DNA from 2 places in the Streptomyces purpurascens genome. Region 1 is predicted to be linked to the other one. Evidence: predicted binding sites of a transcription regulator. Region 1 holds the regulator's gene; the other holds the start of a gene.

Region 1 (7,584 bases):
GAGGGGGTGCCGTTGGCGTTGCTGCGGGAGGAGGGGCTTGCTGCCTCGCGCAGGGCGGTGTCGGACGGGCTTCTGGATGCGGGGCCGTATGAGGCGGGGCGGGCTGTGTTGACGCTGCGGGGGCGGTTGCTGGCGGATGGGGTTGTTCGGGATCTGGTGGACTGAGGTGCTCGGGGTTGGTGTTGGGGGCGGGGGGTTGCGCAGCCCGGCGTAGCGGGAGGCCGCTGCGCCCACCCGTGCCGCCCTGGGGGCACCTCCCAGGCCCTTAAGGCACTGGGGGAGGCACGCATGCCCGCAGCTAGGACGTGACGAAGTCGATCAGTTCTTCCACCCTGCCCAGCAGCTCCGGCTCCAGGTCTCTGTACGAGTGGACCCCCGACAGGATGCGTTGCCAGGCCGCGCCCGTGTTGGGGGGCCAGCCCAGGGAGCGGCACACGCCCGTTTTCCAGTCCTGGCCGCGCGGTACCCGGGGCCAGCTCTGGAAGCCGAGGGACGTCGGCTTCACCGCCTCCCAGATGTCGATGTACGGGTGGCCCACCACCAGGGCGTGCTCGCTCGTGACCGACTCGGCGATGCGCCACTCCTTGCTGCCCGGGACCAGGTGGTCCACCAGGACGCCGAGGCGGGCGTCCGGGCCGGGGGCGAAGTCGGAGACGATCGAGGGCAGGTCGTCGACGCCCTCCAGGTACTCCACGACCACGCCCTCGATGCGCAGGTCGTCGCCCCACACCTTCTCGACCAGCTCGGCGTCGTGCCGGCCCTCGACGTAGATGCGGCCGGCACGGGCCACACGCGCGCGTGCGCCGGGGACGGCCACCGAACCGGAGGCGGTGTGCGTGGGGCGGGCGGGGCCGGACGACGGGCGGACCAGCGTCACCACCCTGCCCTCCAGCAGGAAACCGCGCGGCTCCATCGGGAACACGCGGTGCTTGCCGAAGCGGTCCTCCAGCGTCACCGTGCCCGCCTCGCAGCGGATCACCGCGCCACAGAAGCCGCTCCCGGGCTCCTCGACCACCAGGCCCGGCTCCGCCGGAACCTCGGGCACCGGCTTCGGCTTCTTCCACGGCGGGGTCAGGTCCGGAGAGTACTGGCGCATTCGAATGACGATAGGAGAAGGCGTGCGGCGATCACCGCGACACGCCGAAACGCGCCGCCAGCGCGTCCCGCTGGGCCCGGACGAACGCCGCGTCCACCACCGCTCCGTGACCGGGCACGTACAGTGCGTCCTCGCCGCCCAGATCCAGCAGCCGGTCCAGGGCGGCCGGCCAGTGCGACGGGACGGCGTCGGGGCCCGCCTGGGGCTCGCCGGACTCCTCGACCAGGTCGCCGCAGAACACCACCTCCGGATCACCCGGCACCAGCACCGCCAGGTCGTGCGCGGTGTGCCCCGGGCCCACGTTCGCCAGCAGCACCTGGCGGCCGCCGCCCAGGTCGAGCGTCCACTCGCCGGAGACCAGATGGCGGGGCGGGACCAGCCGCTCCGCCGACTCCTGCGCGACGGGCTCCGCCAGGCCGTTCCGCACCGCGTCCACGCGCAGCTCCTCGCGGTCCCGCACGCGCGTGAGGACCGCGTCCACGCCCACCGCGCCGAACACCTCCGCCTCCGGGAACGCCGCCGCGCCGAAGACGTGGTCGAAGTGGGGGTGGGTCAGCGCGAGATGCGTCACACGGTGACCGGTGAGCGACTGCGCCTGCGTGCGCAACCGCGCGCCCTCGGCCGGGCTCGACCCCGCGTCGATCATGAGTACCGCGCCCTCACCGGCGACCAGTCCCGCCGTGCAGTCCCACACCGGAAGCCGGCACCGCCCCACCCCGGCGGCCACCCGCTCCCACCCGAGCTCTTCCCAAGTCACCGTCATACGGCGACGCTAGCGGTGACACCCGTCGCGGGCACGACAGCGCACGACCAGCCTTGCCGGGGGTGCACCCCACCGCCGTACACTGGGCCGGGGAATGCTGGCACTCGCACGCGCAGAGTGCCAGGCCACGACAGGCAGGCAGCAGGCGGACGACTTCTGGAGGTGCGCGCGATGCTCAGTGAACGCAGGCTTCAGGTGCTGCGCGCCATCGTCCAGGACTATGTCGGCACCGAGGAGCCCGTCGGCTCCAAGGCCCTCACCGAGCGGCACAGCCTCGGCGTCTCCCCGGCCACCGTCCGCAACGACATGGCGGCCCTCGAGGACGAGGGATACATCGCCCAGCCGCACACCAGTGCCGGGCGCATCCCCACCGACAAGGGCTACCGGCTGTTCGTGGACAAGCTGGCCGGCGTCAAGCCGATGACCGCGCCCGAGCGGCGCGCGATCCAGAACTTCCTCGAGGGTGCCGTCGACCTCGACGACGTCGTGGCGCGTACGGTACGGCTGCTGGCGCAGCTCACGCGCCAGGTGGCCGTCGTGCAGTACCCGTCGCTGACCCGGTCGACCGTGCGGCATGTGGAGTTGCTCTCCCTCGCGCCCGCGCGTCTGATGCTCGTGCTGATCACGGACACCGGGCGGGTCGAGCAGCGGGTGGTCGACTGCCCGGCGCCCTTCGGCGAGGCCTCGCTCGCGGATCTGCGCGCACGGCTCAACAGCCGTGTCGCGAACCGCCGTTTCGCGGATGTGCCGAGTTTGGTGGAGGATCTGGCGGAGGCGTTCGAGCACGAGGACCGGGGTACGGTTTCCATGGTGCTCTCCACGCTTCTGGAGACGCTCGTCGAGGAGAACGAGGAGCGGCTGATGATCGGCGGCACCGCCAATCTCACCCGCTTCGGGCATGATTTTCCCCTGGTGATCCGGCCGGTGCTGGAGGCGCTGGAGGAGCAGGTCGTGCTCCTCAAGCTGCTCGGCGAGGCTAAGGATCCGGGCGTGACCGTACGTATCGGTCATGAGAACGCCCACGAGGGACTCAACTCCACGTCCGTCGTGTCGGTCGGCTACGGTTCGGGCGGCGAGGCAGTCGCCAAGCTCGGCGTGGTCGGACCGACCCGCATGGACTACCCGGGAACGATGGGAGCGGTACGCGCAGTGGCACGGTACGTCGGACAGATCCTGGCGGAGTCGTAGTGGCCACGGACTACTACGCCGTACTCGGCGTGCGCCGCGACGCGTCGCAGGAAGAGATCAAGAAGGCCTTCCGGCGGCTCGCACGCGAGCTGCATCCGGACGTCAACCCCGATCCGAAGACCCAGGAGCGGTTCAAGGAGATCAACGCCGCCTACGAGGTGTTGTCGGACCCGCAGAAGAAGCAGGTCTACGACCTCGGCGGCGACCCGCTCTCGCAGGCCGCCGGCGGCGGTGCGGGCGGCTTCGGAGCCGGTGGCTTCGGGAACTTCTCCGACATCATGGACGCGTTCTTCGGCACGGCGTCGCAGCGCGGTCCGCGCTCGCGCACCCGCCGCGGCCAGGACGCGATGATCCGTATCGAGATCGAGCTCGACGAGGCCGCCTTCGGTACGACGAAGGACATCCAGGTCGACACGGCCGTCGTCTGCAACACCTGCAGCGGCGAGGGTGCCGCGCCGGGGACGAGTGCGCAGACGTGTGACATGTGCCGCGGTCGCGGTGAGGTGTCGCAGGTCACCCGGTCGTTCCTCGGCCAGGTCATGACGTCCCGGCCCTGCCCGCAGTGCCAGGGCTTCGGGACCGTGGTGCCGACGCCGTGCCCGGAGTGCGCCGGTGACGGCCGCGTCCGCTCCCGGCGGACCCTGACCGTGAAGATCCCCGCCGGTGTCGACAACGGCACGCGCATCCAGCTCGCCGGCGAGGGTGAGGTCGGGCCCGGTGGCGGTCCCGCCGGTGACCTCTACGTCGAGATCCACGAACTCCCGCACTCCACGTTCCAGCGGCGCGGCGACGACCTGCACTGCACGGTGACGATCCCCATGACGGCCGCGTGCCTCGGCACGAAGGTGCCGCTGGAGACGCTGGACGGCATGGAGGAGGTCGACATCCGCCCGGGCACCCAGTCCGGCCAGTCGATCCCGCTGCACGGCCGGGGCATCACGCACCTGCGGGGCGGCGGACGCGGCGACCTCATCGTCCACGTCGAGGTCCAGACCCCGACGAAGCTCGACCCCGAGCAGGAGCGACTGCTGCGCGAGCTGGCCAAGCTGCGGGGCGAGGAGCGGCCCACGGGGCAGTTCCAGCCGGGGCAGCAGGGGTTGTTCTCGCGGCTCAAGGATGCGTTCAACGGGCGCTGACGCGGGGCGGTCCGGCCGCTGCTGGGGGTCTGGGGGTCGCCCCCCGGGCAGGCACGGTCAGCCGGGGCGGCAGGGGTTGTTCTCGCGGCTCAAGGACGCGTTCGACGGGCGCTGACGCGCGTTGTCGGTCGGTTCCGCAGAGCCTTTTCCTCTGGTCTATGCCACACGGCAGGCCGGTTTCGGAGTTGTTCGGAGGACGTGACAACATGCGGTCATGTCCTCCGCGCTGACCGATCTCTTCCCGCACCCGATCGTGCAGGCCCCCATGGCGGGTGGCGTCTCCGTACCGCAGCTCGCCGCCGCCGTGTGCGAGGCGGGCGGGCTCGGATTCCTCGCCGCCGGGTACAAAACCGCCGACGGGGTGTACCAGGAGATCAAGCAGCTCCGGAGCCTCACGAGCAGGCCCTTCGGCGTGAACGTCTTCATGCCGCAGCCCGAGTACGCCGACCCCGCCGCCGTCGACGTCTACGCCCACCAGCTGGCCGGCGAGGCCACCTGGTACGAGGCCGAGCTCGGCGATCCCGACAGCGGCCGCGACGACGGCTACGAGGCCAAGCTCGCGGTGCTGCGTGACAACCCCGTGCAGGTGGTGTCGTTCCACTTCGGCGTGCCGAGCCGTGAGGTCATCGACGCCCTGCACCGCGTCGGCACCTTCGTCCTGGCCGCCGCGACCACCCCCGATGAGGCCCGGGCCGTCGAGCGGGCGGGTGCGGACGGGGTCATCGCGCAGGGCGTCGAGGCCGGCGGCCACCAGGGCACGCACCGGGACATCCCGGAGACGGACGGTTCCGGCATCGGGCTGCTGTCGCTGGTCGCCCAGATCCGGGAATCCGTGAACATCCCGATCGTCGCCGCCGGCGGCATCATGCGCGGCGGCCAGATCGCCGGGGTGCTCGCGGCCGGCGCGAGCGCGGCCCAGCTCGGCACCGCGTTCCTCGCCACGCACGAGTCCGGCGCGAACGCCCTGCACAAGCAGGCGCTGACCAACCCCCTGTTCGTGCGTACGGAGTTGACCCGGGCCTTCTCCGGGCGGCCGGCGCGCGGCCTCGTCAACCGTTTCCTGCGCGAGCACGGCCCGTACGCGCCGCCCGCCTACCCCGAGATCCACCACCTGACCTCGCCGCTGCGCAAGGCCGCCGCCAAGGCGGGGGACGCGCAGGGCATGGCACTCTGGGCCGGGCAGGGCCACCGGATGGCGCGGGAGCTGCCCGCCGGGCAGCTGGTGGAGGTGCTGGCCGGTGAACTCGCCACGGCGCGCGCGGTGTTGTCGGGCGGGGGCGGCGTCCGATGACCGCGCCGGTGTTCGTGGTCGAGCACCTCGACGCGGGCGGCGGCGGGCGATACGTCCTTGACGGCCCCGAAGGGCGGCACGCCGTCTCCGTGAAGCGGCTGCGGCCCGGCGAGGACATCGTCCTCACGGACGGTTCCGGTCGCTGGGCGGACTGCGTCGTGCTCGACACCGAGGGCAAGGACCGGCTGATCGTCCAGCTGGACTCGGTGACCGAGGAGCCGGCGGAGCAGCCCCGGGTCACCGTGGTTCAGGCGCTGCCCAAGGGCGACCGTGGGGAGCTGGCCGTCGAGACGATGACCGAGGTCGGTGTCGACGCGATCGTGCCGTGGGCGGCGGCGCGTTGCATCACGCAGTGGAAGGGCGAGCGCGGGCTGAAGGCGCTGGGCAAGTGGCGGGCGACGGCCCGGGAGGCCGGGAAGCAGTCACGCCGCGTGCGGTTTCCGGAGGTCGCGGAGGCGGCGACGACCAAGGGGGTCGCTGCGCTGCTGGCCGGTGCCGACTTCGCGGCCGTGCTCCACGAGAGCGGGGACGAGCCGCTGGCGACCGCCGAACTGCCGTCCTCCGGTGAGATCGTGCTGGTCGTGGGGCCCGAAGGGGGCGTGGCACCCGAGGAGTTGGTGCAGTTCGAGGAGGCGGGGGCGAAGGCGTACCGCCTCGGACGCAGTGTGCTGCGCACCTCGACCGCCGGGACGGCGGCGGCCGCTGTGCTCCTGGCCCGCACGGGGCGGTGGTCCTGAGCCCGTGCGGGGGTGCGCGTCTGCGCCTTTCGCCGGGTGGTGGGTCGGGGACGTGTCGGGGGGTGTCCGTCCTCGGAACGGCGCGATGGGGTTGGACGCCGACTGACTGGCGTTGACGCGCCAACCAGCTGCGGGCGGACACCCCCCGACACGTCCCCTTGCGTAGCCCCCCCCGCCGCTGCGGGCATGCGTGCCTCCCCCAGTGCCTTAAGGGCCTGGGAGGTGCCCCCAGGGCGGCACGGGTGGGCGCGGCGGCACCCCGCTGCGCCGGGCTGCGCACCCACCCGGCCTCAGCATCGCCGCCGCGGTGGCCAGTTGCCCCCTACCGTCCCGCCCTTGTCGGTGGCAGGCTGCCCTTCATGGGGGCATTGAGGTGGATTGGGCGGGGCCCGCGATGCCGGCGGGTCGTGGTTGCGGCGGCGTTCGCGGTGGTCGGCGTGGGCGGTGCTGTCGCCTGTGAACCCGGGGGTGGGATCAGCTCGGCTGCTGTCGCGTACACCACTGATGAAACCGTCACCAAGGAACTCAACCGGCAGAAGGCGGGCGTGCGTTGGCTGACGTGTACCGCCTCGTACGGGGACTCCGGCAAGGGCGGGAACGCGTCGCCCTCGGCGCGGGAGAGGACCGTCGCGACCGTCGACTGTGAGGGGGAGACCGAGGACGGGAAGGACATCACCGTCACCGGCAGGGTCACCCACGCGGTGGACGGCGAATGCGTGCGCGGGAAGATCACCGCCAAGGTCGACGGCAAGGTGTGGTTCGAGGTCGACGGGCTCGGCAACTGCGATGCCACTCCGTCGCCGGTCGGGGGCGGGCCCACGAACGGGCAGCCCGGGCCCACCGTCACCGTGACCGTCACACAGACCATCTGGTGCGAGCGGTATCCGGACTGCCGGCCTGTCGAGGGCAAGTGATCCGAAGTCTGTCCGCGCGGCGTCGTCCCTGCATAGGGTGATCGGGTGACTCAGTCCGCATCGCCTGCTTACCTCCGGTTCCCCCACGTGCACGGTGACCTGGTCGCCTTCACCGCCGAGGACGACGTGTGGCTCGCCCCTCTCGAAGGCGGCCGGGCTTGGCGGGTCAGCGCCGACAACGTGCCGGTGACCCAGCCCCGCATCTCGCCCGACGGCACCACCGTCGCCTGGACCTCCACCCGCGACGGCGCTCCCGAGGTGCACATCGCCCCGGCCGACGGCGGGCCCGCCAAGCGGCTGACGTACTGGGGCAGTTCGAAGACCCAGGTGCGCGGCTGGACCCCGGACGGCGAGGTCCTGGCGATCAGCACCCAGGGCCAGGCGAGCCTGCGCCGCACCTGGGCGCGTGCCGTCCCGCTCGACGGCGGTCCGGCCACCACCCTGCCGTACGGGCCCGTC
Region 2 (7,584 bases), 1.1 Mb from region 1:
ACCGAGTTGGCGACGCCGTTGTACGCGTCGGCGTGCACGTCGGCCGGGATGTCCAGCATCCGTACGCCGTCCTCGCCGACACCGCGCCGGACCGCCTCGCGGTCGCCGTCGGACAGCGCCGAGCAGACCCAGAGCGCGTCCGCGTCCGAGCCGATCGCGGAGAGCCCCGAGACCAGCCCGCCGCCGCCCCGTTTGGCGTTCAGCGAACCGTCCTCGCCCACCGTGTACGAGACCGGGCCGCGGTTGGAGGCCACCAGCACCTGTGCAGCACCGAACGTTGAAGCCATAGCCCTCAACCTAGCCCGGCCCGGAAACGCTCAAACGTACGGACCTGCCGTACCCGGCCGAAAACAGCCCCGGTCAGGCGGCCTTCCGCGCCTGGTACTCGGCGATCTCCACCATCGGCGGACGCTCCTCGGTGTCCACGGAGTACGTCCGCGGTTCGAAGCCGTCCCCGCCCCGCTCGAACTGCGTCAGGGACGGCCGGATCAGATGCCCGCGGGCCAGCCGCAGCTGGGCCGTGCGGTAGATCGCGGCGGCCATCCGGCCCAGAGCCTGCCCGTCCTGGTGCCGGTGCTTGCGCACCCCGACGTCGACCTGGGCGAGGGCGTCCAGGCCCGCCAGGTGCAGGGCGTCGACCAGCATGCCCAGCTCGACGCCGTACCCGACGGGGAACGGCAGCTGCTCAAGCAGCGAGCGGCGGGCCGCGTACTCGCCGCCGAGCGGCTGCACGAAGCCGGCCAGCTGCGGCCAGTGCATGTTGAGCAGCGGGCGTGCCATCAGCTCGGTGACCCGGCCGCCCTGCCCGGCGGCGGCGCCGAGCGGACGGTCGTACATGGCCTTCACCAGGTCCACGCCCGGCTCGGTGAGCAGCGGGCCCACGATCCCGGAGACGAAGTCGGACGAGAAGTCCCTCAGGTCCGCGTCGACGAAGCAGACGATGTCCCCGCGGGTGGCGAGCAGCGAGCGCCACAGCACCTCGCCCTTGCCGGGCACCGCGGGCAGCCGCGGGAGTATCGCGTCCCGGTGCACCACCGTCGCGCCCGCGGCCGCGGCCACCTCCGACGTACGGTCGGTCGAGCCGGAGTCGACGACGACGAGCTCGTCGACGAGCGGCACCTGCCGCATCAGGTCGTGGCGGATGACGGCGGCGATGTCGCCGACCGTCTCCTCTTCGTTGAGCGCGGGCAGCACGACACTGACCGTCTGGCCCGTGCGCTGCTTGGCGGCGAGTATCTGGTGGAGGGGGCGATCGGTCGCGGACCAGGAACGGGTGCTCAGCCAGCGCTCGACTTCTTCCAGCACCGTGGCGGCTCCTCTGCGTGCTCTCGGCGGGACGGACTGTGAGCCATCTCGCGGTTCGGACGACTATCTCAACTGTCCTGGTCGTCGGTTACAGTCTTGAACAACGCGGGTGACCATCGCATGTCCGGGGTCAACCCACGTCGACAACCGAATACAGCTCATCCAGAGGGACAGAGGGAAACGGCCCGTTGAAGTCCCGGCAACCCTCCAGTCGGTTCTCGTAGGTCACTGTCGACCACACGCGCGAGGCTCCCGGCTCGGGAAGGTGCCAAATCCGTCTCACGGCGAGATGCGTCGTGAGGAAGATGAGGAGAAAGGGCCTCGCCTCACATGGCTGCGCAGACTGTTGCAAGCACCACCGAATCCACCGTAGACCTCGGCCCCGCCGCCGCCCTGAGCTGCCGCGAGTGCGGTCACCGCGTCCCCCTCGGACCGGTCTTCGCGTGCCAGGAGTGTTTCGGCCCGCTGGAGATCGCCTACGACTTCTCGGCCTACGACACCGAAGAGCTCCGCAAGCGCATCGAAGCGGGTCCCGCGAACATCTGGCGCTACGCCCCGCTGCTGCCGGTCCCGGCCGACGTGGCGGAGAAGCCGAACATCAACCCCGGCTGGACCAAGCTCGTCAAGGCCGACAACCTGGCCCGTGAGCTCGGCGTCGACGCCGGCAAGCTCTTCGCCAAGGACGACTCCGGCAACCCGACGCACTCCTTCAAGGACCGCGTCGTCGCCCAGGCCCTTGAGGCCGCCCGCGCCTTCGGCTTCACCACCCTGTCCTGCTCCTCCACCGGCAACCTCGCCGGTGCGGTGGGTGCCGCCGCGGCCCGCGCCGGCTTCCGCTCCTGCGTGTTCATCCCGCACGACCTGGAGCAGGGCAAGGTCGTCATGGCCGCGATCTACGGCGGCGAGCTCGTCGGCATCGAGGGCAACTACGACGACGTGAACCGCTTCTGCTCCGAGCTGATCGGCGACCCGGCCGGCGAGGGCTGGGGCTTCGTCAACGTCAACCTGCGGCCGTACTACGCCGAGGGCTCCAAGACGCTGGCGTACGAGATCTGTGAGCAGCTCGGCTGGCAGCTGCCGGACCAGCTCGTGGTGCCGATCGCCTCCGGCTCGCAGCTCACGAAGATCGACAAGGGTCTGCAGGAGCTGATCAAGCTCGGTCTGGTCGAGGACAAGCCGTACAAGATCTTCGGCGCGCAGGCCGAGGGCTGCTCGCCGGTGTCGACGGCGTACAAGGCCGGCCACGACGTCGTACGCCCCCAGAAGCCGGACACCATCGCCAAGTCGCTGGCGATCGGCAACCCGGCGGACGGTCCGTACGTGCTCGACATCGCGCGTCGTACGGGCGGTGCGGTGGAGGACGTGAACGACGAGCAGGTCGTCGAGGCGATCAAGCTGCTCGCGAAGACCGAGGGTGTGTTCGCGGAGACCGCCGGTGGGGTGACGGTGGGGGTGGCGAAGAAGCTGCTGGAGAACGGGCTTCTCGACCCTGCCAAGACCACGGTCGTGCTGAACACGGGCGATGGGCTGAAGACGCTGGATGCGGTGGCCGGTACCGGGCTGACCGCGACCATCCGGCCCAACCTGGATTCGTTCCGGGACGCCGGACTCGTCTGACCGTTGCCTGCTGCGGGCCGGTGGGGGCTGGTCGCGCCCACGCGGCGGAGCCGCAGATCGGCACAGCCCCGCGCCCCTGAGGGCGCGCCCCAGCCGTAGCTTCAATCAAAACCGGAGGTCATATTCCGATGAGCGTCACCGTTCGAATCCCCACCATCCTGCGTACCTACACCGGCGGCCAGGCCGAGGTGGCTGCCGAGGGGGCGACCCTCGGGGAGGTCATCTCCGATCTGGAGAAGAACCACACCGGGATCGCCGCCCGGGTGCTGGACGACCAGGGCAAGCTGCGCCGGTTCGTCAACGTGTACGTCAATGACGACGACGTGCGCTTCGAGCAGGGTCTTGAGACGGCGACGCCGGACGGTGCCGGTGTGTCGATCATTCCGGCCGTCGCCGGTGGCTGAACCGGTCGACCGGCTTGATTATTACCATCGGTAACGGCCGTCACTGAGAGTCCATCGAATTGCCCCCTCCGTGAGAGAAACGGAGGGGGCAATTCTGTGTGGTTGAGCGCGGTACAGTTGGGGAACGCGATCCCGATCCCCTGATCGGGCACCCTGAATTCCTGCCGCGCGCCCGACAAGATGTAGCCAAAGTGTGTGCGTCTTTCGTGGCTTTTGTTCCCTTTGCGTGGCCCGACTTGCCCTGAAGTCAGGCGAATTCTCCCCACATTCCGGATCCTGCGCGTCCAGAATTCTCGTCCGATTGACCTGTTGCAGAGGGCAGTTGGACAGATACATTCGGCCGCGGTCGACGCGTTCCGGCGCACGCCCCCAATCCGTGGGGGGTGAGGTCTGACCCGGATCCGCGAAGTGCGGGTCTGTGCAAGGGCCAGTAATAGGGGAGTTAGGCATGGCTCAGGGCACCGTCAAGTGGTTCAACGCGGAGAAGGGGTACGGCTTCATCGCGGTCGACGGTGGTGCGGATGTTTTCGTCCACTACAGCGCGATTCAGATGGACGGCTACCGCACCCTTGAAGAGGGTCAGCGGGTCGAGTTCGAGATCTCGCAGGGTCAGAAGGGTCCACAGGCCGACATGGTTCGCGTCGCTGCCTGAACGCGCGACCACGACAAACCGCAAGCGGCAGGTCTTCTCTGAAGGGCCCGTACCCCCCGGGGTGCGGGCCCTTCGGCCTGTCCGGCGGCCGGCCGGGGCGAAGGGTCGGCGGGGGGCTCGTAGAAGTCCGCCGCGCCCGAGGGTGCCCCGATGCCCACCCCGGTGCGGGGGCGGCGACTTCGCGCTCCGGACCCGCTCGCGTCGGCCGCTCGGCCGCCGCCGCGGGCCGTGGGCCCAGGCGTTTCCCGGCCTCGGGCGATCCGCCGCGGCGCTGTCCGCGGCCTGCGGACGAGCCGGGCGCGCCCCGTTCGCCGGGGGCTGAGTGCGCCTCCGTATCCCGAGAGGCGCTTGCACTCGCCTAGGCCGAGTGCTAATCATTGCGTTAGCACTCTGAAGGTGAGAGTGACAACGTAAGGACCGGGTCGGTGAGGCCCGCAGGCCGGGTGGGGAAGGAACCACGAGGCTGGCGAGCCGTCCGTCGCGGGCGCGGGCGCGGTCCGAAGTAATCACCCCCAGTCCTGGAGGGACCACTTCACATGGCCAAGATCATCGCGTTCGACGAGGAGGCGCGGCGCGGCCTCGAGCGCGGCATGAACCAGCTCGCGGACGCCGTCAAGGTGACGCTCGGCCCCAAGGGCCGCAACGTCGTCCTCGAGAAGAAGTGGGGCGCCCCCACGATCACCAACGATGGTGTCTCCATCGCCAAGGAGATCGAACTCGAGGACCCGTACGAGAAGATCGGCGCCGAGCTGGTCAAGGAAGTCGCCAAGAAGACGGACGACGTCGCCGGTGACGGTACGACCACCGCGACCGTTCTCGCCCAGGCCCTGGTCAAGGAGGGCCTGCGCAACGTAGCCGCCGGCGCCAACCCGATGGCCCTGAAGCGCGGCATCGAGCGTGCCGTCGAGGCCGTCTCCGCCGCCCTGCTGGAGCAGGCGAAGGATGTCGAGACCAAGGAGCAGATCGCTTCCACGGCCTCCATCTCCGCCGCCGACACCCAGATCGGCGAGCTCATCGCCGAGGCCATGGACAAGGTCGGCAAGGAAGGCGTCATCACCGTCGAGGAGTCCCAGACCTTCGGTCTGGAGCTGGAGCTCACCGAGGGTATGCGCTTCGACAAGGGCTACATCTCGGCGTACTTCGCGACCGACATGGAGCGTATGGAGGCCGTCCTCGACGACCCGTACATCCTGATCGCGAACTCCAAGATCTCCAACGTCAAGGACCTGCTCCCGCTCCTGGAGAAGGTCATGCAGTCGGGCAAGCCGCTGCTGATCATCGCCGAGGACGTCGAGGGCGAGGCCCTGTCGACCCTGGTCGTCAACAAGATCCGTGGCACCTTCAAGTCCGTCGCCGTCAAGGCCCCGGGCTTCGGTGACCGCCGCAAGGCGATGCTGCAGGACATCGGCATCCTCACCGGCGGCGAGGTGATCTCCGAGGAGGTCGGCCTCAAGCTGGAGAACGCCACGGTCGACCTGCTGGGCAAGGCCCGCAAGGTGGTCATCACCAAGGACGAGACCACCATCGTCGACGGTGCCGGCTCGGCCGACCAGGTCCAGGGTCGCGTCAACCAGATCCGCGCCGAGATCGAGAACAGCGACTCGGACTACGACCGCGAGAAGCTGCAGGAGCGCCTGGCGAAGCTCGCCGGCGGCGTGGCCGTCATCAAGGCCGGTGCCGCCACCGAGGTGGAGCTCAAGGAGCGCAAGCACCGCATCGAGGACGCCGTTCGCAACGCGAAGGCGGCCGTCGAGGAGGGCATCGTCGCCGGTGGTGGCGTGGCCCTGCTGCAGGCCTCCCAGGTGTTCGAGAAGCTGGAGCTCGAGGGTGACGAGGCGACCGGCGCCAACGCCGTGAAGCTCGCGCTGGAGGCCCCGCTGAAGCAGATCGCCGTCAACGGTGGTCTCGAGGGCGGCGTCGTCGTGGAGAAGGTCCGCAACCTCCAGGTCGGCCACGGCCTGAACGCCGCGACCGGTGAGTACGTCGACATGATCGCCGAGGGCATCATCGACCCGGCGAAGGTGACCCGTTCCGCGCTGCAGAACGCCGCCTCCATCGCCGCGCTGTTCCTCACCACCGAGGCCGTCATCGCCGACAAGCCGGAGAAGGCGGGCGCTGCCCCGGCCGGCGGCGGCATGCCGGGCGGTGACATGGACTTCTGATCGACCCCTGGGATTCCCCGGGTTGATCAACGGTCTTGCCGAGGGCGGCACTCCCTGTTCCGACAGGGGGTGCCGCCCTCGGGCGTGTGCGGGGTCACAGTGCGGGCGGGATGGCATGGGCGGGCCGGATGGTTGAAGCGTACGTCCTATGCGTATGCACATACTGTCCGGTATCCGAAGGAGCCCCTGAGTGACCGTCGCCGCCTCCCGCGCCGCCGAAATCCTGTCCCGGCCCGTCACGCTCAACGGCCTGACCGTCCCGAACCGCATCGCGATGGCGCCGATGACCCGCATGTTCTCCCCGGGCGGTGTCCCCACCGAGGACGTCGTCTCCTACTACTCCCGCCGTGCCGCCGCCGGAGTCGGCCTGATCGTCACCGAGGGCACCTACGTCGGGCACGAGTCGGCCGGGCAGAGCGACAGCGTGCCGCGGTTCCACGGCGAGGAGCAGCTCGCGGGCTGGGCGAAGGTCGCCGAGGCGGTGCACGCCGCGGGCGGCACGATCGTCCCGCAGCTCTGGCACATCGGCATGGTCCGCAACCAGGGTGAGCCGCCGGTCGCCAACGCCCCGGCCGTCGGCCCCTCCGGTCTGCGCATCGGCGCCACGGAGCCCACCGGCAAGGCCATGACCCAGGCCGACATCGACGCCGTCATCGGCGCGTTCGCCGAGGCCGCGGCCGCCGCCGAGCGCATCGGCTTCGACGGCGTGGAGATCCACGGCGCCCACGGCTACCTGCTCGACCAGTTCCTCTGGGAGGGCACCAACCGCCGCACCGACGCCTACGGCGGCGACCGGGTCGCCCGCGCCAAGCTCTCGGAGGAGATCGTCGCGGCGGTCCGCGAGACCGTGTCCGCCGACTTCCCCGTCATCTTCCGCTACTCGCAGTGGAAGCAGGAGGCCTACGACGCCCGCCTCGCCGAGACGCCCGAGGAGCTGGAGGCCATCCTGACGCCGCTCGCGGCCGCCGGTGTCGACGCCTTCCACGCCTCCACCCGCCGCTACTGGGTGCCCGAGTTCGAGGACTCCGACCTCAACCTGGCCGGCTGGACGAAGAAGCTCACCGGCAAGCCCGCCATCACCGTCGGCTCGGTCGGCCTGAACGGCGTCGACTTCCTCAAGTCCTTCCAGGGCCAGGGCGCCGAGGTCAACGACCTCGACAACCTCCTGGACCGCTTCGAGCGCGACGAGTTCGACATGGTCGCCGTCGGCCGCGCGCTGCTCCAGGACCCGCAGTGGGCGGCCAAGGTCCTGGCCGGCCGCTTCGAGGACACGGCCCCGTACGACCCGGCGGCGCTGAAGACCCTCAGCTGACCTCGTCGCCTGAGGCTCTGGATCTGCTTGCGTCAGTCAAGGACACTGACTGAGCGCCTGTTCACCTGCCATTTCGTGAGGAGATCCAGATGACGACGACCGAGTCCCGCCCGGCGGAGGGTGGCCCTTCGG

The links. The regulator HrcA, encoded in region 1, represses chaperone genes, less so after heat shock. The targets are predictions, from matches to a motif close to TTNGCACTCNGNNNNNCNGAGTGCNAA.
Region 2: the regulator HrcA is predicted to act here: its motif matches at 4,326-4,352, upstream of groL (chaperonin GroEL).

Annotation. Positions count from the first base shown of each region.
Region 1 is NZ_CP108341.1:3,112,778-3,120,361, reverse strand. It holds gene hemW (radical SAM family heme chaperone HemW) at 1-165, shown strand, start outside; gene OHU35_RS14235 (DUF3097 domain-containing protein) at 299-1,096, opposite strand; gene OHU35_RS14230 (MBL fold metallo-hydrolase) at 1,128-1,859, opposite strand; gene hrcA (heat-inducible transcriptional repressor HrcA) at 2,031-3,047, shown strand; gene dnaJ (molecular chaperone DnaJ) at 3,047-4,183, shown strand; gene OHU35_RS14215 (nitronate monooxygenase) at 4,398-5,474, shown strand; gene OHU35_RS14210 (16S rRNA (uracil(1498)-N(3))-methyltransferase) at 5,471-6,211, shown strand; gene OHU35_RS14205 (hypothetical protein) at 6,571-7,125, shown strand; gene OHU35_RS14200 (S41 family peptidase) at 7,225-7,584, shown strand, end outside.
Region 2 is NZ_CP108341.1:4,237,488-4,245,071, reverse strand. It holds gene OHU35_RS19205 (trehalose-6-phosphate synthase) at 1-287, opposite strand, end outside; gene OHU35_RS19200 (glucosyl-3-phosphoglycerate synthase) at 361-1,305, opposite strand; SAM riboswitch class I at 1,461-1,617, shown strand; gene thrC (threonine synthase) at 1,636-2,922, shown strand; gene OHU35_RS19190 (ubiquitin-like small modifier protein 1) at 3,051-3,326, shown strand; gene OHU35_RS19185 (cold-shock protein) at 3,775-3,978, shown strand; gene groL (chaperonin GroEL) at 4,515-6,140, shown strand; gene OHU35_RS19175 (NADH:flavin oxidoreductase) at 6,331-7,452, shown strand; gene OHU35_RS19170 (carboxylesterase/lipase family protein) at 7,542-7,584, shown strand, end outside.